4 regions of the Brevibacillus sp. HB1.2 genome follow, and region 2 is predicted to be linked to each of the others. Evidence: riboswitches for the same ligand, from Rfam matches in the RefSeq annotation. Region 2 holds a riboswitch; each other region holds the start of a gene.

Region 1 (5,544 bases), on a different contig from region 2:
TTGCCCAGATGTACGTCGAAGACCCGCGCTTCACGGCCTATTACGACAAGGAACAGCCTGGTGTTGCCGAGTTTCTCAAAGATGCAGTGGTCATTTATACGAGTAAGTAAAGAGATTTAAAAAAAGAAGCTGCGAGAGGGCAGCTTCTTTTCGTTTTCCTTTTAGTTATCCCCACCTACTGCGGGAAAAAGCTTTTGCCCCAATGGGGTTGGCAATCCATCCATGCTTACTACGTTGTTTTCCTTTTGATAATCAAGCAGTTCTTGCTCGTCTTTCGCCAAGGTCCATTTCTGAAGGGTGTCGCGTTCTTTTGAATAGGAATAGAAAGGGATAGCCCAGCCGCAAGAGGTCTTTACTTCCTGTATGTTGACGGTAATGATTTGACGAGCGCCGGGCAGAAGCGGAAAGTCTTTTACGAGCTCATTCCACCGAGGCGTATCTGGGAGAATAACCGTTCCTTTGCCGAATAGGCGCATGATGAGAGGGGGGCCTTCAAACGCACAGAACATGAGAGTAATCCTGCCATTTTCCTGCAGATGAGCGCTGGTTTCGTTTCCACTTCCAGTCAGGTCTAAATAGGCGACCTCGGTAGGCGATACTATGCGAAAAGAATCGTACCCTTTCGGTGAAAGATTCACGTGACCATTTGTGTCCATTGGAGCAGAGGCAACAAAGAACATCCGTTGCTTCTTGATAAATTTCTCATGCTCAGGTCGTAATTCAGAAAAAAGTTGACCCATTTTTGCACCCCTCCAGATAATGGAATCGATTTTGCTGCCCTCATATTATCATGAAAATATGAAGAATTTGTGTGATTCATCCCCAATCCCTACAAAATAGATGGTAAAGTGTAAATATTCCAACACAATGGCAACGCGAGACTTTTGACAAGGAGGAGTATTTACATGCAAGCAACAGAGCCAATTTACTTAGGGGAACGCATCCATTTAATAGACGGTTTCGATATGGGCTGGGCGGAACGCACGGGGACGTATGTGATCGCGGAAGAGGAGCTCACATTGGTAGAAACAGGACCAAGCCCCTCCGTCCCATACATCAAGGCCGGTCTCGCCAAGCTCGGTTATAAGCCGGAACAAGTCAAATACATCATCGTGACGCACATTCACTTGGATCATGCAGGAGGAGTAGGACTGTTTCTGAAGGATTGTCCGAACGCAAAGGTCGTTGTCCACCCGAAAGGTGCACGTCATCTCATAGATCCGAGCCGACTGATCGCAGGCGCGAGAGCGGTGTATCATGATGATTTTGATCGATTGTTTGATCCGATTGAGGCTGTTCTCGAGGAACGGATTTTGATTCGTGGGGATGGAGATACACTAAAGATCGGAGAGAATTGCGTATTGGAGTTTCTGGATTCGCCAGGGCATGCCAATCATCACTTCAGCATCTACGATCCAGTAAGCCGCGGCATGTTCACAGGTGATACGGCAGGTGTACTCTATCCACAGCTTAAAAAGGATGGCATACACCTCGTGCTGCCATCTACTTCGCCGAATCAGTTTGACCCGGATGCCATGTTAGCGTCTCTAAGCCGTTTTGAAGCGCACAAGCTGAGTCGCATTTACTTTGGTCATTTTGGGATGTCAGAGCAGGTAGATGACGTGTACCGCCAAATACGCGAGTGGCTCCCCGTGTTTGTGGCGGAAGGAAAGACAGCGCTTGTTGCTGGACAATCATACGATGAGCTGTCTCTTACGTTATTTGAACGAGTTTCGGATCATCTACAGTCACAAGGAATCAGCAGTGACCACGAAGTATTCGAAGTACTCAAGCTCGATTTACAAGTATGCTCCATGGGCATTCTCGATTATTTGGACAAACGAGGGAAATAGCCTGCCAAAAGCTTTACATTTGCCTGAACCTTTTGTTCAGGCGTTTTTCATTTTTAGCAGGCAAGAAAGTATTGGCTTATGTGTTTGTCATTCTTTTTTCATCCAAGGAATGCTATGATGTAGGATGAGTCATGGACTGTGACAATTTCAAACGTAACAGCAAATAGGTGCCTCGTCTTTTTAACGAAAAGATCGGGTGAAAAGGGAAGTCGGTGAAAATCCGACGCGGTCCCGCCACTGTAAATCGGCTCGTTCCTCAGCCGTAAGCCAGGAGACCTGCCTGTTTGTTTTAGTGCCTGTTGCCTTCGCGGAAAGGATCGGCCTATTTCAGGAAGCAGACCATCCTGTCTGTTTGCCCTGAGGTGCCGACCCTTTGATTTCCGAATGGAAGCAAGGGTCGATTTTTTTATTGGAAGGAACAGTCAATCAGACATGCAGAAAGGAAGTTCTACATATGAAACGTTCATTGCGATTCATGATCCCACTACTAGTTGCGGCTAGCCTCGCAGGTTGTGCGGGTAACGATAACAGCCAGCCAGCACCAGGGGGACAAACAAGCGCACCGCAGACAGCACCGCAAGAGAATACGGCCGAGCAACCTGCAAAACAAACAACGTATCCATTGACCGTCAAGGATGCAACAGGAAAAGAAGTAACCTTTGCAAAAGCTCCTGAGCGAATCGTCTCTACATCACCTGCCGAGACAGAGATTTTGTTCGCATTAGGCTTGGAAGATCGGATCGTAGCTGTCTCAGACTATGATGATTATCCAGATGCGGCGAAGGCAAAACCGAAAATTGGCGGAGTTGTCAAACCAAATGAAGAAGCCATTCTCGCTCAAACGCCGGATATGGTCGTCGGTGGGATTTCGATGGAAAAGCCAGTGGCTGACAAGCTCAAATCTCTCGGAATGCCAGTCTATATTACCCATCCGACAAAGATGGATGACATCCTAAACAATGTTTTGGCGATGGGAGTTATCACGAACACACAGGAACAAGCCGAAAAAGTCGTCGCGCAAATGAAGAAAGACATCGCGTACGTTCAAGAAGCAGTGAAAAATGTAAAACCGGAAGAGAAGAAAAAGGTATATCTGGAATTTTCCCCAGGCTGGACAGTCGGAAAAGGCGAATTCATGGATGAACTCATCACGCTGGCTGGAGCAACAAACATTGCTTCCGACACCGAAGGGTGGAATCCGATCAGTGAAGAAAAGATTTTGCAAAACGATCCAGACGTCATTTTGTATGCGAGCGGAATTACCGATGAAAAGACGGGCATCAAGCTAGAGGATATGATCGCGAGTCGCAATGGCTGGGATAAAATGAAGGCGATCCGTGAAAAACAAATCTTTGGCATGGACCAAAATATTTTGTCTCGCCCTGGTCCGCGTATTACACAAGGCTTAATCGAAGTAGCCAAGGCGATTTACCCTGACTTGGTGAAATAAAATGAAGAAACGATTGTTCATATGGGGAGGAGTTAGTTGTCTCGTCCTTCTGGCATCAATAGTTATCAGCATCTCGATGGGGGCGGCACAACTCCCCATTTCGCAAGTATGGCTCATCCTGCTCCATCAAATCCCTGGCTTGTCTGAGTGGATCACCGTAACGTGGCCGGAGTCATCTGAGCAAATTGTCATGAAGGTTCGTTTTCCACGCGTTGTATTGGCTGTCTTGATTGGCGCCTGCTTGTCACTTGCGGGAGCGGGCTTTCAGGGCGTTTTGCGCAATCCGCTTGCAGATCCGTTTACGATGGGCGTGGCATCGGGTTCTGCTGTCGGAGCAGCCTTCTTGATCCTTTTTGGCTTGCAAATCACCTTTTTGGGTGCATGGAGCACGCCTGTCGTCGCTTTTCTTACAGGATTGCTCAGTTTATGGATCGTACTCGGACTCGCGAATACGCAAGGAAAGCTGCAAACGGAGACCCTGATTTTGTCTGGTGTCGTGGTGCAGGCTTTTCTCGGCTCGCTCGTTTCGTTTATGGTGTCGCTATCCGACCAGACGGTAAATGAGATCGTGTTCTGGCTTATGGGCAGCCTGTCATTTCGAGGGTGGGCCTTTACGTACGTCTTGATTCCGTACTTGGTCATAGGTGGAATGGTGCTTGTGAGCTATGCGCGTTCCTTAAACCTATTTGCGTTGGGGGAGCGGCAGGCTGCGCATCTCGGCGTCCATGTGGATCGAACGAAGTTAGTGGTTCTGGTCGTTTCGACCCTCCTGACTGCAGCGGCGGTTTCTATCGCGGGAATTATTGGGTTCGTTGGCCTGGTGGTACCGCATCTCGTTCGATTGCTGGTTGGTCCTGACCATCGTATTTTACTGCCGATGTCTGCGATCTGCGGTGGTATTTACGTGCTGTGGGCCGACACTCTTGCCAGAATGTTGCTGAGTCCAACAGAAATCCCGCTCGGTGTCGTGACAGCATTTCTGGGAGCACCGTTTTTCGCCTATTTATTGAAGCAAAATAAACGCTTTAGGAAGAGGTAACGTTTGCAATGATCAATGTGCGCAACTTGCAAAAATCGTATCAGGATACGCCTGTTTTGCACGGCATCGATTTTTGCGTGGACAAGGGAGAATTTTTTGGCATCATCGGACCAAATGGAAGCGGAAAATCTACCTTGCTGAAAATGATTTCAGGTGTCATTAAGGCAGATGCAGGAGACATTTTGCTTCAAGAGAAAAAGCTTCATTCCTATCCACGCAAAGAGCTTGCCAAAATACTGGCTGTTCTGGAGCAAGAGGGTCTGCCGCCAGTCGGCTTTCGTGTCCGAGAGGTGTTGGAAATGGGGCGCTTTCCTTACCAAAATTGGCTAGGGGAAGAGAAGCAGGATGTCGCATCGCTCATTGATGAAATCGTACAGATGCTCGGTCTTGAACATTTGGAAGAGCGCACACTGGATCAGTTGAGTGGTGGGGAAAAGCAGCGGGTAGCTTTGGGGAAGGCATTGATCCAAAGACCTCAGGTGCTGTTGCTCGATGAACCCACGACCTACCTTGATATCGGGTACCAGATTCAACTCATGGACATCGTGCGAAAATGGCAAAAGACGACGCAGGTGACGGTCATCGCTGTGCTGCACGATCTGAATCTAGCCTCCCTATACTGCGATCGTATTTTGATGCTGCACAGAGGAAAGCAGATAAGCGTTGGCGCACCAAAAGACATCTTGCAAAGTGACAGAATAGAGGCTGTATACGGAACCAGACCGATTGTCATGGAGCATCCTGTTCATCATTTGCCGCAAATTATTTTGCAATCGCAAGTATAAGAGGTTGTTTAAGGAGAAAGAAGCATGATCGTACTGATTACAGGCGGAGCACGCAGCGGAAAAAGCACGTTTGCCGAAAAATACGCGGCTCATTTGGGCTCCTCGGGTGTTTACATTGCGACCGCACAAATCACGGATGAGGAAATGGAAGAGCGGATCTTGCACCATCGAGACCGCCGCTTGCAGTCTGGCTTCCCTTGGCAAACGATCGAGGAGCCGAAAGCATTGACAGAGTGGCTCGCGAAGCTCGGGGCACAAAAAAACATACAAGAACAGCAGACAGTGATTTTGGTTGATTGCTTGATCCTTTGGCTGTCCAATTGGCTGTTGCATGATGGAGTGGAGCAGACGTTTGAGCAAGTGCTCCAGCAGGTGGATAGGCTGGTCAAAAAGCTAAAAGACTACCCAGGGACAGTT
Region 2 (5,544 bases):
CACCAGGTACGATCGTCGGCTTTCCTTGATCGTCGAGGGCAATCATCGTCAGATACGCGCGTGCTGTCATGCGCTTTTCCCCCGTCAACAAGTTCTCCGCTTCCACTCTCACGAATACCTCCATCGATGTCTTATGGGTCCAGGTGACATAGGCCTCCAGGTTGATCGCTTCCCCTGTTTTGATTGGTGCGAGAAAATCGAAGGAATCACTGGACGCAGTGACAACAGGTTTACGGCAATGTCGCATGGCTGCGATGCAGGCGATCTTGTCTACATATGCCATAACTTTCCCGCCGAAAATGGTATGGTGGTGATTGGTATCCGGTGGCAAGACGAGATCAGTCAAAAAGGTTCTCGATTGTTGGATCGGTCGTGCTTCCGTCATCATTTGTGTGGCTCCTCTCATCGTGTGCACCTTCCCTACTGGGATGTCAAACGATTCCGAATCGCCTTCGTTGCCGCAACCATGTTTCGTAATGACTGGACGGTTTCTTCTCTCCCTCTTGTCTTCAGCCCGCAATCCGGGTTAATCCAAAATTGATCGGGTGGAAGTACTTGTACACCCCGTGCTACCATATCTTCCATTTCTGAGACAGCTGGAATTCGAGGGCTATGGATATCGTATACGCCGAGCCCGATGCCTTTGTCATACGTACCTGTTTCGAACACAGACACGAGCTCTCCGTGGCTGCGGGAAGTTTCAATCGAAATTACATCGGCATCGAGTTCGCTGATGACATCCATAAAATCATGGAATTCGCAGTAGCACATGTGTGTATGAATTTGCGTGCTTGGTGCAACGGTAGAGGTCGCTAGACGAAACGCTCTGACGGCCCATTCGAGATAAGCTGCTTGCTCTTCTTTTTTAAGCGGCAATCCTTCGCGCAGTGCTGGCTCATCGACTTGGATCATGAGAATACCCGCCTCTTCCAAGGCTTCTACTTCTTTTCGCAATGCCAAGGCGATTTGCTCACACACTTCTTGTCTGGAGACATCGATCCGCGCGAACGACCAATTCAAAATGGTCGCTGGACCAGTTAACATACCCTTCATTAGTTTGTCCGTCAATGATTTTGCATACACACTTTCTTTGACTGTCATTGGTGCAACAAACTCCACATCTCCGTAAATAACAGGTGGCTTTACGCAACGGGAGCCATACGACTGCACCCAGCCATTTTTCGTGAACAAAAAGCCATCGAGCTTTTCTCCAAAATATTCGACCATATCTGTTCGTTCGAACTCCCCATGGACGAGGACATCCAGACCGAGCTCTTCTTGTATATCGATCCATTCCTTGATTTGCGCTTGAATGAAAGCATCATATTGCTCCGCTGCCCAGTTCCCTTTTTTAAACTGTTGTCGGGCTTGGCGAACCTCTGACGTCTGCGGGAAGCTACCAATTGTGGTCGTTGGCAGCAGTGGCAACTTCCACGTATTTTGTTGAATCTCACGACGTTCTTGGTATGGAACGCTTCTTTCAGGTTTTCCAGCTGCCATTTGGCGTAGCTCATTCTTCACTTCTTGACGATTCCTCGCTGGGGATAGTGCCAGCTTGAGCAAGTCCGTTTCATTTTGAGCAATCTCTTTTGAGATGACATACTTACCATATCGGAATCCTCGGACTAAAAGCTGAACTTCCCCCAACTTTTCATCCGCAAATGCCAATGCAGGCATGACTTCCTCAAGCAAGTCCGTCTCTGCTTCAACCGATACTGGTACATGCAATAAGCTACTGGACGGCTGCAACCACAGCTTTTCGAGTGGAACAATCTCGGAAATTTCTTTGACCAGTTCCCACTTCTCCTCAATCGATGCACGCCATATGTTTCGACCGTCGATGATTCCCGCTGCGAGAATCTTGTCTGCTGGAAACCCGTGTGTCTTGAGATTGGTCAGATTACGCTTCGCTCCGTGTACAAAGTCAAGACCGATTCCTTTTACCGGTAAGGAAACTAGCTCCTCATACCAATCCACCGCTTCAAAATAGGTTTGCAGCATGCACTGGAGATGCGGTAGTGCTTGACCGATTTGCGTATAGATACGTTTGATGATGGCGCGATCACGCACCGAGACATCCAGTACAAATGCAGGCTCATCGATTTGCACCCATTCCACGCCGTGTAGCTCCAACTCCCGGAGAACGTCTATGTAAAGCGGAACGAGTTGATCCACGATGGGCTCAAATTCGTTTTTCTCATATCCTTTGGACAATTTGACAAACGTATACGGACCTACAATGACAGGCTTTCCGATGATCCCAAACTTTTCTTTGGCCTCCAAATATGCCTGGAGAGGCTTGTTCTCCGTAATGGATGGTTGGCGTTCACCGAACTCCGGGACGATATAATGGTAGTTCGTGTTAAACCATTTCGTCATTTCACTGGCGACAGCTTTCTTCGAACCGCGAGCCATGGCGAAGTATGTGGCTAACGAAACCGGGCCACCCTCGTATTCATAACGCTTGGGGACCATTCCAAACATCACAGCCATATCCAGCATGTGATCGTAGTACGTAAAGTCACCCACAGGGATCAGCTCGACCCCTTTTTCCTGCTGACTCAGTAGATGTTGTTGACGGATTTGTTCCATTTGCTGCTCCAAGCCCACCTCACCGATAGTGCCTGCCCAAAATGCTTCCAATGCCTTTTTCCACTCGCGGTTCTTCCCGATCCGTGGATATCCCAAATTGCTGCTTTTCATGAGCTTCCTCTCCATTCTTTATTCGATCTTGACTTGAATCCGCCCAATAAAAAAAGCATCTCCAACGATCAAAAAGAACGTTAGAAATGCCAAATAAGCACTGAGATCACAGCATCCTAACACCTCCCTATCTCCCGTAGGTTAAGCAGTGTCGTCGAAACAGGCAGGTCTCCTGACTTTGGGATCATCATCTGCACATGCCTTCCCAATCCGTTTGGATCAGTGGCTGAAAAATGTGCCGACTCCCCTCATACAGTGGCGGGACCGTGTCGGATTCTCACCGACTTCCCTTTTCATCCTTGGTCCATCTTGATGACCAAAGAACCTGTTTCCACTCTTATGAAATTGTCATGGTTCTGTGAAGTGCCCCCATAAATTAGCAGGGCAGCATACTGTTCATACAGTAACACAGAATCCATTTTTTGTCATACTAAAATTTAAAATCATCATCGGTCAACGGCTCTACGTTTAGCGTGCGGACATAGCCATTTCCTTTTTTCGAGAAGAAGTCATGCTGCTTCGTCTGCGTGCGAATGCCGTTCAGTACGATCGGGTTCACTTCTTCCTCTGGGAATAACGGGTCCAGCCCCAGATTCATCAATGCTTTGTTCGCGTTGTAACGCACGTACACATGAACCTCGTCAGCCAATCCGATTTCCGTATACAACGAAGTCGTATAGGCCTCTTCATTTTCTTGCAGCTCATGCAAAAGGGCATACAGCTCCTCTTTTGCTGCGGTCTGCTCGACCACACTCAGACCTTGATATACTTCTTGCGCAAGAACGCCGACATAGAGTCCGTGGATGCTCTCGTCGCGAACAATCAGGTCGATAATTTCCCCGCTGCTAGTCATCTTTCCTTGCCCCGCCAAATAGAGCGGATAGAAGAAGCCGCTGTAAAACAGATAGCTTTCCAGGAAGACAGAGGCTACCATCGCCATGTACAAGTCTTTCGGTTTCTCAATTTCTTGATAGCGTTTCGAGATGAGGGCCGCTTTCTTTTGCAGATGCGGATTGTTTTCCACCCACGAAAAAATACCGTCAATCTCTTCTGTCGATGCCAGCGTTGTAAAAATACTGCTGTACGATTTGGCATGGATTTGCTCCATCATGCCCATGAAGGCGAGAACCGCTTTTCTTTGCAGTCCATCGACATGCTCCATGATCTTCGGCATCCCTACTCCACCCTGGACCGTATCCAGCAAGGTGAGACCGCCCAATACTTTTTTATACGTGTCCCGTTCAGTCGCACTGAGCTCCATCCAGGACATCTTGTCATCTGACAGTGGGATCTCATCATCCGTCCAGAACTGCATGATGTTCTGATTCCAAAACGTCATCGTAAAATCGTCGTCCGGCCTGTTCCAATTGACTGCTTTCATATGGCGTTCCTCTTCTCTTTTTGCTTGATGCTTTTCCTTTTGTGAAACTCGTTCACTAAATCGCGCAGCTAATGCACTCTTCTACAGTCAAATGCTTCGTACGCGTATAGTAGAGTGACTTCAGACCTTTTTTCGCTGCGTAAATGTAATAGCGAGCCAGTTCTCTGGTTGAAATATTGCTGTTCACGTGCAGCACAGTCGAAATTCCTTGGTCAATGTGCTCTTGAATTTCGGCAATCAGATCAATCACTTTGAATTGATCGATCACATACGCCGATTTGTAGTAAAAATAGTTTTCCTGCGACAAGTACGGCATCGGGTAATACGTCGTAGAGTTAGCATATGTTCTCGTTTCGATATGCTCAACGATTGGCATCACACTAGAAGTCGCATTCTGAATGTAGGAAATACTCTGTGTCGGTGCAATCGCCAAACGGTACGCATGGTAAACGCCATGCTTTTGCACCTTTTGCTGTAGTTCCGCCCAATCCTCTGACGTCGGAATGTGCATTCCTTCAAAGAGATGCTTTGCTTTTTCCGTCCGCGGGCTGTAATCGTTCGTCAAATACTTGTTAAAATAAGTGCCTTTTGCATATTCCGATTGTTCAAAGCCCAAGAAGGTCTTGCCTGTTTCCTTGGCAATTTCCATGCTTTTTTCCAAAGAGTAGAAGTTCATCATCATGAAAAACGTACGAGCGAAGTCCTTCGCTTCTTCACTCTCGTAGGCGATTCTGTTCTTTGCCAGATAACCGTTCAGGTTCATCGCACCGAGACCTACTGAGTGCAGCTCACTGTTTGCCTTTTGAACGCCTGGAGCGTTTTCTACACGCGTCATGTCACTCACGGCTGTAATGGCTTCGATTCCTTCGTGGACGGATTCACGGATCATTTTGCGTTCCATCACGTTGACGATATTGAGCGATGCCAAATTGCAGCTAATATCGCGACGGATGATATCCATCTCGCCGTAATTGGTGATCGTCGAAGTCTCCTGCAACTGGAAGATTTCCGTGCACAGGTTGGACATTTTCACCGAACCGAGATCTTTCAGTGCATGGTTGTTGTTCGCATTCGTTTTGTTCATGATGTACGGATAGCCCGATTCCATTTGAATCATCGCGATTTTGGTCAACATCTCGCGTGCGCTCATCACGGTCTTTTTCTTGATGCGATCGTTTGCCAAGAGCTCCTCGTACATGTCATCGAGGTCCATATCATCCAGATGAACACCGTATTCTTTGTACACGGAGTACGGAGCAAACACAGTCAATGGCTTATTTTCTTCAGCCAGCTTGTAGAACACGTTTGGTACGATCAGGCCGATGGACAACGTTTTGATGCGTGCTTTTTCATCCGCATTGATCTTTTTGCAATCGAGAAACTCGTTGATATCCCAACCGAAGATGTTGTAGTACGCTGCACCCGAGCCTTTGCGTTGCCCCATTTGATCTGCGTAGGAA
Region 3 (5,544 bases), on a different contig from region 2:
CATTCCGACATTTGGACGGTTAGTACGCGCCCGCGTATTGAGCTTGAAGGAAGAAGAATTCGTTATGGCCGCACGGGCAATTGGGATGAAAAATTCCAGGATTATCATGCAGCATATTTTGCCGAACAGCCTCGCACCAATCATTGTGACCGGGACGATGGGGATCGCAACAGCGATTATCGAAGCAGCTGCACTTGGCTTTCTCGGACTGGGAGCACAAGCGCCAGAACCAGAATGGGGAAAAATGCTTGCTGATTCACGTCAGTACATTCAGAAAGCACCATGGACTGTTATTTTTCCGGGGCTCTCTATCATGCTGACAGTTCTCGGCTTTAACTTAATCGGGGACGGCTTGCGCGATGCACTCGACCCGCGTATGAAGAGCTAGTCAAAACGCAAAAAGACAGAAGGGCTGGAGGTACCCGTCCTTCTGTCTTTTCTTTTTTTATGTTTCTTCCATGAAGGTGCGGCACAACTGATTGAAAGCAGGAGCAGCTTTCGTGATGACTTGATGCTTCACGTTAGGGATCATCTCGAGTTTTGCTTTTGGCAATTTCATAGTAAGCATCTGTGCATAATGGTGCATCCGTTGATCTTGTTTGCCATAAGCAAGTAAAATCGGAAGCTGAATGTTGCCCAGACGCTCCGTACAATGATAACGATGTCCGGCAGCGTAAAGGTATTTCAGGCTAGTGGGATCTGTTTTGGAGGCCTGTACCGTCCATTTTTCACGCATTTCTGGGTCAGCGACATGTGAGGAAGCAATCGAACGGGCAAGAAGAGGGACTCCGTGAAGCATCGACATTGCCTGTGCCATCCAAAATCGTCCATGTAAATACAGGTCATTCACTTCGGAAAAGCCGCTCACGAGTATGGCGCCTTTTACAGCATCCGAATAGCGAAGACAATATTCAAGGGCGATGGAAACACCTTGGGAGTACCCCAAAATAAAGGGACGTTCAATGCCGAGTGACCGGACAAGCTTATGGAGCTGTTCTGCCAGCTCCCCAATGGAAAAGGGCTTCTCCATCGGTGAACTGTCGCCATGTCCGGGCAAATCAGGGACAATGATCTGATATGTATCTGCGAGTGTTTGCTGATAAACAAAATTGATAGAGCCGATGCATGGCGCATGGATACACAATAACGGCTGGCCTTTTCCCGATATGTGAAAAGCAAACTGCTTGCCATCCTGATGGACGAGTATTTGTTCCATTTTCATTTTCACCCCACCCTTAGGTTGTCCGATATGAAGTAGATTTTTCATTTGAACTCTTCTTTTTTTGATGGGGAAGTGGTATTCTCGCAATAGAATAATTGGTGAAAGCAGGGTGAAGAAGTTGTTTCAAGAGCGCATTTCGAAGCTCCACACGTTTTTGACAGAGCAAGAGCTGAACGCGGTGTTGATTACCTCTCCTAAGCACGTTTACTATTTGACCGGATTTTTTACAGACCCGCATGAACGTTTTATGGGTCTCGTTATTCCTGCTGAGGGAAAACCTTCTTTGATTGTACCTGCTCTTGATCGTGAGGCAGCCGCAGAGGCTTCGTTCGTTCAAGATATCCATACACATACGGATATCCAAAACCCCTATGAAATCCTCAAGCAAGTGTTGCCAGCGAACTTGACGAAGCTCGGTATTGAAAAAAGTCATATGACTGTCGAGCGCTATGAAGCACTTGGACAAGTTGTTCTGGCGTCGAGCTATGTAGATGTGGAAGAGCCACTGCGTGAAATGCGTTTGATCAAATCGGCGGATGAAGTGGAGCGTTTGAAGCACGCTGTTCAGTTGGTCGAGGAGTCCTTGCGGGAGACCCTGAAAAAAGTCAAGACAGGCATGACCGAGACAGAAATCGTAGCTGAGCTGGAATTCCAGATGAAGCGCTTGGGTGCCGAAGGTCCGTCCTTTACGTCCATGGTATTAGCAGGGGAGAAGTCGGCACTGCCACACGGGAAACCAGGAACGCGCCAGGTGCAAGAAGGCGACTTGCTTTTGTTTGATATCGGGGTAGCAGCCAACGGATATGTATCCGATATTACCCGTACCTTTGCTGTAGGCGAGATCAGTGCTCAGCTTCAAGAAATTTACGAGACAGTATTGGCTGCCAACGAAGCGGCCATTGCTGAGATTCGTCCGGGTGTGACTTTTTCGCATTTGGATAAAACCGCTCGCGATGTCATCACCGCAAAAGGCTACGGAGAATACTTCATGCACCGTCTTGGGCATGGACTTGGGATGGATGTACATGAATATCCATCTGTTCACAGCCAGAACCAAGAAGTGCTTCGTCCAGGGATGGTCTTTACGATCGAGCCAGGCATCTATCTGCCAGGTGTAGGCGGAGTGCGGATTGAAGACGATGTATTGGTTACGGAAACGGGCGTTGAAATTCTCACGCAGTTCCCGAAAAAACTGACTACTATCAATGAATGAATAAATCGTAAAATTGAATACGTATCGAATGGTGCTAGATGGCATATGCCGTCAGCTTAAAAGGGAAGTCCGGTGAGAAACCGGCGCGGTCCCGCCACTGTAACGAGGAGCAACTAGCGAATAGCCACTGTTTTTTGCGAGACAAAAAATGGGAAGGTAGCTGGGTGTGTTGATTCGTAAGCCAGGAGACCTGCCATGCGATCATATACAATCGACCCACGAGGATGGGGCAGATGTGGAAACAGCCTATGAAACGGCGCCTTTGTGCCTGCTTATAGCTATATCTACGTTTGTCATGCACCTCCCGATTGAAATGGGGGGTGCTTTTTTTGTGGAGGATTTCGTTCAACTCATCATATACATACAGAGAAGGGGATTACAGATGTTGAAGACAAACAAACCACATGCAGTAATGAAAGGACTAGCTTTCGGTATCATGACAGCTGCTATGCTTTTGGTTTCGGCATGCGGCTCCACTACGACAACACAGGCTCCAGCCAAAACCGAACAAACGGCTGCACCAGCAGCAGAGAGCAAGCCTGTAACACTAACCAATAATGGCATCGAAATGATCTATCCAACAGCACCTGAGCGTGCAGTGACTTTGAACCAACACGTTACCGAAATCATGCTGGCATTGGGCCTGGCTGATAAAATGGTCGGAACTGCATACCTAGACGATAAAATCCTTCCAGAGTTAAAAGCAGATTACGACAAGATTCCGGTACTGTCTGACAAGTATCCTACGAAAGAAGTGCTGCTGGCAGCGAACCCAGACTTCGTGTACGCCGGATGGAAAAGCGGCTTCGGCGAAAAGGGTGTAGGATCGATGCAGGATTTGGAAAAGGTCGGCATCAAATCGTATCTGCAAGCGTCTTCTAGCATGCCTGGCCCGACAATCGACGATGTGTTTGCAGACATTACGAATATTGGACGCATTTTTCGTGTGGAAGACAAAGCCAATGATTTGATTAATAAAATGAAGAGTGAATTGGATCAAACGATTAGTAAAATTGGCAAAGTGGACGAGCCGCTTAAAGTATTCGTGTACGACAACGGAGAAGATAAACCATTCACAGCAGCCAACAACTACATGACGTCCTTAATCAAGACTGCTGGTGGTAAGAACATTTTTGATGACATTCAAAAGGGTTGGGCAGAGGTCAGTTGGGAACAAGTAGTGAGTCGCAATCCTGACGTGATTATTATCGTAGACTACGGTGATAGAACCGTTGAGCAAAAACGCAATTTCCTTTTGACCAAAAAAGAACTGGCGGATATCCCGGCGATTAAAAATCAACGACTAATGGTATTGCCATTGTCCGCGGCTTCTGAAGGCGTTCGAGCACCGATTGCGCTAAAAATTTTGGCGGAAGGACTCTACCCGGATAAATTCAAATAGAGTACACCCCTTTTAAGGGAGGGAATAGCACTGCAACAGTTCAAGTTACCTTATATCATCATTACTCTACTGGTCGGACTCTTCCTCTCGATTACGTTCGCAGTTACCTTGGGTTCAGTGGAAATTAAGCCGACAACGGTATGGAAAATCGCCTTATCAAAAATTCCGATGTTGACCCAATGGATTCAGGTGGATTGGTCCAAAGGGGAGCAAACGATTATTTGGGATATTCGCTTTCCGCGTGTACTCTTGGGGGCGATCGTCGGCGCAGGTCTGTCTGTCGTGGGAGTAGCGATCCAGTCGTTAGTTCGCAACTCCCTGGCTGACCCGTATGTGTTAGGTGTATCTTCAGGTGCTTCCGTTGGAGCTACCTCGGTCATTATATTCGGAGCATTCAGCATGTACGGGCAGTATGCGCTATCCTTTGGCGCTTTTACAGGCTCCCTTGTGTCAATCATTCTCATTTTTACGCTATCCCGTATCGGAGGACAAAACTCGACGGTACGTCTGCTCATGGCTGGAATTGCGATATCTGCGATCTTGTCTGCCATTACCAGTCTCCTTGTCTTTTCAGCGCCGAATGAGCATGGAATTGGGACGGTCCTGTTTTGGTTAAGTGGAAGTCTGGCTGGCGGGAAATGGGAGTACCTGACTATTCCTACATTGATTGTCGTCATCTGTCTCATCGTCTTAATGGCCCAATACCGCTCGTTGAATGCGATGCTGATGGGAGAGGAGTCAGCGGGGACATTGGGGGTTAATACGGTACAATTCCGCAAGCTTCTCCTGGTGATCACGGCACTTCTCACGGGGGTAATCGTGTCCATCGCGGGATCAATCGGTTTTGTCGGATTAATGATGCCCCACATCGTCCGTGTGATGGTCGGATCAGATCACAGACGTGTTCTTCCTGTCAGCGCTTTATTTGGCGCGATATTTCTAATCTGGGTAGATGTAGTCGCCAGGCTCGCATTTGCACCGGAAGAGCTGCCAATTGGTATTTTGACAGCGCTGTGTGGAGGTCCATTCTTTATCTGGTTGATGTTGCGGAGTTCTTATTCCTTTGGAGGTAGCGGACGATGAATTTGTTGGTGGAGAATATATCGGTCGAACTGGAGAAAAAGGAAATCCTTCGCAACGTCAGTCTGGAGGTGCGCTCTGGAGAGTTTGTGGGGCTGATCGGGCCGAATGGCAGTGGGAAGTCCACATTGCTAAAAAGCATTTATCGCGTATTGAAGCCGCGTTCGGGATGGATCTCGCTTGATGGAGACGACGTGTATAAGTTAACCTCACGTCAAAACGCTCAGCGAATGGCGGCAGTACGGCAGGAGTCCTCTGTTGAATTCGATTTTTCGGTAACCGAAATCGTGAATATGGGACGTGCTCCGCATAAACGGCTGTTTCAGTCCGATAACGCAGAAGACGCTCGAATTTGTGAAGATGCGCTACAGCGGGTAGGGATGCATACATATGCCGATCGCAGCTTTTTCAGTTTATCGGGTGGGGAGAAGCAGCGGGTGCTGATTGCCAGAGCGTTGGTGCAGCAAGCTGAGTTTCTTGTCCTTGATGAACCGACGAATCATTTGGATGTTCGATACCAATTGCAGGTCATGGATCTGGTCAAAACGCTGGGAATTACGGTCTTGTCTTCGTTGCATGATCTCAATATCGCAGCGATGTACTGTGATCGTCTGTACGTGATCTGTG
Region 4 (5,544 bases), on a different contig from region 2:
CTTCTGATTGCATAAACCGTAGGATATATCTTCTGCGACCGTACTTGCGATCAGCTGATGCTCGGGATCTTGAAAGACCAAGCCTACCTTTTGCGTCATCTCTTGTCGTGCGGCTCGTTTGTAGACAAGCGGTTTCCCCTTCCACAGCACCTGTCCCTTCTGTGGCTCGATGATCCCGTTCCCATGCAAGAACAAGGTAGACTTCCCACAGCCGTTTCGTCCCAAAAGGACACATTTTTTCCCCTCTGGAATCCATAAGGACAGCCCAGACAGGACGGGTCCCCGCCCTCCTGGATACGTGTACTGCAAATCGATGAACTCCAACAACCGTGATGTCATAACTACCAACCTCCTGTCCACCACTCAAGCAGCACCAGCAGCATACAGCCTGCGATTGACTCCCACTCATAGCGTCGCGAACGAGCATGGGTATGAAACGCGAGCACCTGCATGCTCTCCCCGAAGCCTCTAGCCGCCATTCCTTTATGCAAGGCTTCGTATTTGCGCATCGCTCTGACAAACAATTGCGCAACGAGAACCCCTGCATCCCGAAGCGTCGCTCGGAAGCCGCGATGACCTCCACGCGAACGTTGGGCAATCCAGAGCTGGTGAGAAATTGTTACTAACACAAAAATAAACCGATACATGATCATTAATAAATCAGTCACAAGGACAGGCATACGAAGTCGGCGAAACACCTGCAAGATTTCGGCAAACGGCACGGTAAACAAAATGAAGGCAAAGCAAGATAAGCTCGCCATGGTACGCCAAAATAAGATCCAAACTTTACTGAATGATGACGTCGGCACATAGAGCACATACGAACCCAACTCCCATGCTGCCGCGACCTGGACCTGTACTTCGCCTGCTTTCGCCCCTTCTACCAATAGGGCAGGGAGCCCCGCCGCGAAAAACGAGAGCGACACGATCATAAAGGCACAATAGATACGGACAGGTATACGGGCATACACCACTACCCATACCGTCATCCAAACAACGACGGCCATCTGCATCCATACATGTCCCACCAAGACGAGCAGTAACAATGCACTCGCCAGCAAGAGCTTATGAGCTGGCGGCAGACGTTTCAGCCTGTTTTGATAAGAGAGAGAATCAAGCTGCAGCCCGTTCATTTTTTCCGCTTATCCAACCGACCTTTGTACAAGCCCACGGCGTAGCCAACCACTCCCGCTCCCAACGCCGCCTGCACCGCAAACAATAGGCTCTCCGTCTCTCCCCCTGGCGGTTCTATCAGCGGCTGGAACCACGGTTCGTAGTTCGGAGCAATTTCCTTGATCGCTTCCTCCGCCACGCCGTCTGCGCCGCCAAATTCCGAATCCTGCACCAGCAACAGTGGGACAATCGCCAGTACGATTACCCCCAAGAGTAATAGCCAGTTCCATCCTTTTTTCACAGCGATTCCTCCCGTTTGAGCAAACGAAGCTGTGTAAGCTCTTTTGCGTTGTAAGATAACAACCAGTTCCAAACAAGAACGGTCAACAGACCTTCACTGATTGCGAGCGGAACTTGCGTGAATGCAAAAATTCCTGCGAATTTGGCAAACGAGGCCAACACTCCACCAGATTCAGCTGGAAATGCGAGTGCCAGTTGAATCGAAGTCACCACATAGGTAGCGAGGTCAGCCAAGGCAGCCGCCGCAAAAACAGCCAGACGCTGGCTTCCGCGCACTTTCATGATCACTCTATAGATTCCGTATGCCACCAGTGGTCCTACTACTGCCATGGATACAGCATTTGCCCCTAGCGTAGTCAAACCTCCATGTGCCAAAAGCAAGGCTTGAAACAAGAGCACCATGCTCCCTAACACAGACATCGCAAAAGGCCCAAACATAATGGCGCCAAGGCCCGTTCCAGTCGGGTGAGAGCTGCTGCCTGTAACTGAAGGGATTTTCAGTGCAGATAAAACAAAGGCAAACGCTCCTGCAACACCAATAAGGAGCTTCATTTCGGGATGTTCTTTTACAATCTTGTTAATCGAGCGAATCCCAAGAATAAAAAATGGCAAGAAGACAGCCCACCAAAATAAGGCCCAGGATAATGGCAAATACCCTTCCATGATGTGCATCGCATGTCCTGTCTCTGGTTCATTGAGCAGGAAATACAGGACAAAGCCCGCGATCATCAAACAAGTAGATACGAGACGAGATCGATTCATGTTCCTTCCTCCTTCACTGACTTTCGTTCTTTTCCTACAAACAAAAAAATCCCATCCATCAATGGACGAGATGTGCACACAAAACAACAGACTGACATACAGCCTCATTGCCTCGTATTCACCGCTCCTTTCCGCGAAGGTTTTGTGGGTGTGGCTACTAGGTAGGTCTCCTGGCTTCCAGATCCATACGCTCTTTGTCCTTCCCCATACAAAAATGAGTGGTTTCCTTCTCAAAGAGAGCTCCCTGGTTACAGTGGCGGGACCGCTCGGGACTTTCACCCGATTCCCTGTTACCCTTTATGCGTCACATAAAGGCACCTAACGCCGATCATATGAAGTTGACAGACAATTCATGTTTGTCCCACATCATTATAACGGATCACTACATAAATCGGAAGAATATAAGCAAAAACGCATAAGCCGATGACCCTCTACAAACGGAGCCATCGACCTATGCGTACTTGTTCTATCTATTCTTTTGCGTCTACGCCAATTACTTCACTAATATGTTTAAAACCATCGCGCTGCATGAGCTTGAGTAGCTTTTTGTTAATTTGCTTGGCGATACCTGGGCCTTGATAAATCATCCCCGTATACACCTGAACGAGACTGGCTCCTGCTCGGATTTTCGCGTAGGCGTCTTCGCCGTTATAAATGCCCCCGACACCGATGATGGGTACCTTGTCTCCTACTTCTTGATAAATCTCCTTCACCCAAGCAGTGGAACGCTCCGTAAGAGGTCTTCCGCTCAAGCCGCCCGCTTCCTCGGCAAAACGATGTCCGGAAACCGCCTCGCGTGACAGTGTCGTATTGGTAGCGATAATTCCGGCAATGCCTTCTTCAACAGCAGCGTGAACAACATCGCGCATGTGCTCATCCGACATGTCTGGTGCTACTTTCAGCAAAATCGGCTTTTTCTTGATGGAACGTGCTTCCATTTCGGTTGCCTTTTCCCTTACTGCACGCACCAAATGACGCAAGCTCTCTGTCTCCTGCAAGTCACGCAGATTCGGGGTATTCGGAGAGCTGATGTTAATGACGAAATAGTGACCGTATGCATAGAGCATGTCCATACATTTGCTATAGTCGATGGCCGCCTCTTCATTCGGCGTTACTTTGTTTTTCCCAATGTTAATCCCAATTGGAACATCTGAGTATGCGTAATCGACCAAATGCTGGGAAGCCAAATACGCACCGTGATTGTTGAAGCCCATCCGGTTAATGACAGCTTGATGTTCCGGCAATCGGAACAAACGCGGCTTCGGATTGCCTGGCTGCCCCTGCGGTGTCAACGTCCCGATTTCCACAAACCCAAAACCAAGAGCACCCAACGCATGATAGACTTCCGCATTTTTATCAAAACCGGCTGCAAGTCCGACTGGATTCGGAAACGTCATTCCCCACAGCTTATTCTCCAACCGCTGGTCTTTTACCTGATAGATCATCTTCAGGATGCTTTTGCCTGGAGCAGAATCCTCCACCAGCCTTAAGGCACCAATTGTCTTTTCATGAATCTCTTCCGCATCATGCTGGAACAGGTATTTTCTTATGAGCTGATACATCGGCTGCACTCCTTACTCCGTTTCTACCTTTTTACCTCATAGTAGAATACCATACTTTTTCGGGCGGATGTAACCTTTATACGTTGATACATATTTCCAAGCAAGCAGGCAAATCCTAACAGCACCACCACGTACAGGGGGATAAGTCTTCATGAAAGTGGACGGAAAAATCGGGATTGGTCAAGCCATTATGGTGATGATGCTGACGATCGGCATTACGAACCACGTAACCGTCATCCCCCTCTTATTGAGTAAAGCCGGAAGAGATGCTTGGTTGAGCGTGTTGCTTGCTGGTATCCCTTTTTCCTTCTGGGCGTACTTGCTGTTTGTGGTTAATCGAAATATGAAGCAACGTTCTTTGCATGAATGGCTCGCCCAACGCTCTGGAAAAATCGTCAGCCATCTGTTACTCATCCCCATCATGGTCTGCCTGTACATGATGGCCCTAACCAATCTGATCGATACCCAGACATGGACGACCGTTAACTACTTGCCTCGAACACCAGAGTGGGTGACCGCCTTAGCCTTAATGGGACTATGTATACTCGCTGCAATTGGTGGAATAACCTCTGTAGGAATCACAGCAGGAATCTTGCTGCCCATCGTGGTTATGCTCGGATTTTTCGTCGCTTTTGGCAATATTCCTAAAAAGGATTATAGTCTTTTGATGCCACTTTTCCAGCATGGGTATCGTCCTCTTTTTCACGGGATGCTCTATGTAGGTGGCGGCATTTCAGAGATGTTCCTGCTACTATTGCTCCAACCTCACGTGCGTAAGCCATTGCGCCTCGTACACTTTTTGGTCATGCTCGGCATCACGCTTGTGCTGACACTCAGTCCGTTGACAGGAGCTATTGCGGAATTTGGACCAGTGGAGTCTGCACGCCAACGCTTTCCGGCATTTGAGCAATGGCGGCTGCTCACAATTGGAAAAGACATCGAGAACATGGAGTTTTTCTCCATTTTCCAATGGCTCGCTGGGGCTTTTATACGCATCACCATTTGCTTGTTGCTCTTGGGAGATTTACTCACGATCCGTAACCGAAAACAGCGCAACTTCATGATGATATTTCTAGGTGGAAGCATGATCGCCTTTACCAGCCTCCCCTACAGTGACATGCAGTTTGTATCCTTTCTGACGCACGTATACTATCCGCTTTACTTAGCCATTATCGTTGTGATTACTCTCGCACTCATGCTGGTTACTCTGCGCAAGCCATCCAAACAGGAGGGAATAGGCCATGACCCTTGAAGAGGAACTGCGGGAAAAATTCGCGCATTGTGCGGACGTCGTTTTTATGCGCACGGTCACATCCGAGGACCAGCCTGTATTGATGCTTTATTGCGAAGGACTGGCAGACGTTCGTCAATTACAAGATACGGCATTGCCGCAATTGGAGCGATTCCTGGCTATTGGTGATTTGCGTTCTCTGCCTCTTTTCCCGCTCTTCACGAACCCAGAGTTGTGGGTTGAGAGACTGTTTGCAGGAGATTTGCTGATTTTTATTGGTGACTCTCCTCCGTTTGCCTGGGACATCTCCAATCGTCCAGAGCGCACTCCTGAAGAATCTAATACAGAGATTTCGATCAAAGGTCCTCGGGACGGCTTCGTCGAGGATCTCTCCACGAACGTTGCTCTCATTCGCAAGCGCATGCGAACGATTACTCTGGCCTATGAGCCTTTTATTCTCGGAACGCGCTCGCGCACAAGAATCGGTATGATGTATATCACAGATGGGGTATCTGAAGATCTGGTAGAGATGATGCGTGAGAGAATACACAAATGCACCTCAAAAAAAATTGTGAA

The links. A riboswitch is a leader RNA that binds a small molecule or an ion and turns the genes downstream of it on or off. The one in region 2 is predicted to bind cobalamin.
Region 1: it holds a riboswitch for cobalamin, as region 2 does, so the genes downstream of both, HPY28_RS07250 (ABC transporter substrate-binding protein) here and metE (5-methyltetrahydropteroyltriglutamate--homocysteine S-methyltransferase) in region 2, are expected to answer to the same signal.
Region 3: it holds a riboswitch for cobalamin, as region 2 does, so the genes downstream of both, HPY28_RS11110 (ABC transporter substrate-binding protein) here and metE (5-methyltetrahydropteroyltriglutamate--homocysteine S-methyltransferase) in region 2, are expected to answer to the same signal.
Region 4: it holds a riboswitch for cobalamin, as region 2 does, so the genes downstream of both, HPY28_RS25485 (energy-coupling factor ABC transporter permease) here and metE (5-methyltetrahydropteroyltriglutamate--homocysteine S-methyltransferase) in region 2, are expected to answer to the same signal.

The regions. Positions count from the first base shown of each region.
Region 1 is NZ_JABMIU010000002.1:477,602-483,145, reverse strand. Features, by position in the region: gene HPY28_RS07265 (MerR family transcriptional regulator) at 1-110, shown strand, start outside; gene HPY28_RS07260 (pyridoxamine 5'-phosphate oxidase family protein) at 162-740, opposite strand; gene HPY28_RS07255 (MBL fold metallo-hydrolase) at 906-1,853, shown strand; cobalamin riboswitch at 2,002-2,151, shown strand; gene HPY28_RS07250 (ABC transporter substrate-binding protein) at 2,308-3,303, shown strand; gene HPY28_RS07245 (FecCD family ABC transporter permease) at 3,305-4,342, shown strand; gene HPY28_RS07240 (heme ABC transporter ATP-binding protein) at 4,351-5,127, shown strand; gene cobU (bifunctional adenosylcobinamide kinase/adenosylcobinamide-phosphate guanylyltransferase) at 5,152-5,544, shown strand, end outside.
Region 2 is NZ_JABMIU010000007.1:3,624-9,167, forward strand. Features, by position in the region: gene HPY28_RS17185 (acyl-CoA thioesterase) at 1-406, opposite strand, end outside; gene metE (5-methyltetrahydropteroyltriglutamate--homocysteine S-methyltransferase) at 421-2,703, opposite strand; cobalamin riboswitch at 2,849-3,047, opposite strand; gene nrdF (class 1b ribonucleoside-diphosphate reductase subunit beta) at 3,134-4,084, opposite strand; gene nrdE (class 1b ribonucleoside-diphosphate reductase subunit alpha) at 4,140-5,544, opposite strand, start outside.
Region 3 is NZ_JABMIU010000003.1:623,424-628,967, forward strand. Features, by position in the region: gene HPY28_RS11095 (ABC transporter permease) at 1-388, shown strand, start outside; gene HPY28_RS11100 (alpha/beta fold hydrolase) at 446-1,222, opposite strand; gene HPY28_RS11105 (M24 family metallopeptidase) at 1,341-2,435, shown strand; cobalamin riboswitch at 2,448-2,647, shown strand; gene HPY28_RS11110 (ABC transporter substrate-binding protein) at 2,818-3,837, shown strand; gene HPY28_RS11115 (FecCD family ABC transporter permease) at 3,862-4,920, shown strand; gene HPY28_RS11120 (heme ABC transporter ATP-binding protein) at 4,917-5,544, shown strand, end outside.
Region 4 is NZ_JABMIU010000015.1:121,395-126,938, reverse strand. Features, by position in the region: gene HPY28_RS25500 (energy-coupling factor ABC transporter ATP-binding protein) at 1-339, opposite strand, end outside; gene cbiQ (cobalt ECF transporter T component CbiQ) at 342-1,133, opposite strand; gene HPY28_RS25490 (energy-coupling factor ABC transporter substrate-binding protein) at 1,130-1,414, opposite strand; gene HPY28_RS25485 (energy-coupling factor ABC transporter permease) at 1,411-2,175, opposite strand; cobalamin riboswitch at 2,319-2,512, opposite strand; gene HPY28_RS25480 (quinone-dependent dihydroorotate dehydrogenase) at 2,646-3,737, opposite strand; gene HPY28_RS25475 (GerAB/ArcD/ProY family transporter) at 3,889-4,989, shown strand; gene HPY28_RS25470 (spore germination protein) at 4,979-5,544, shown strand, end outside.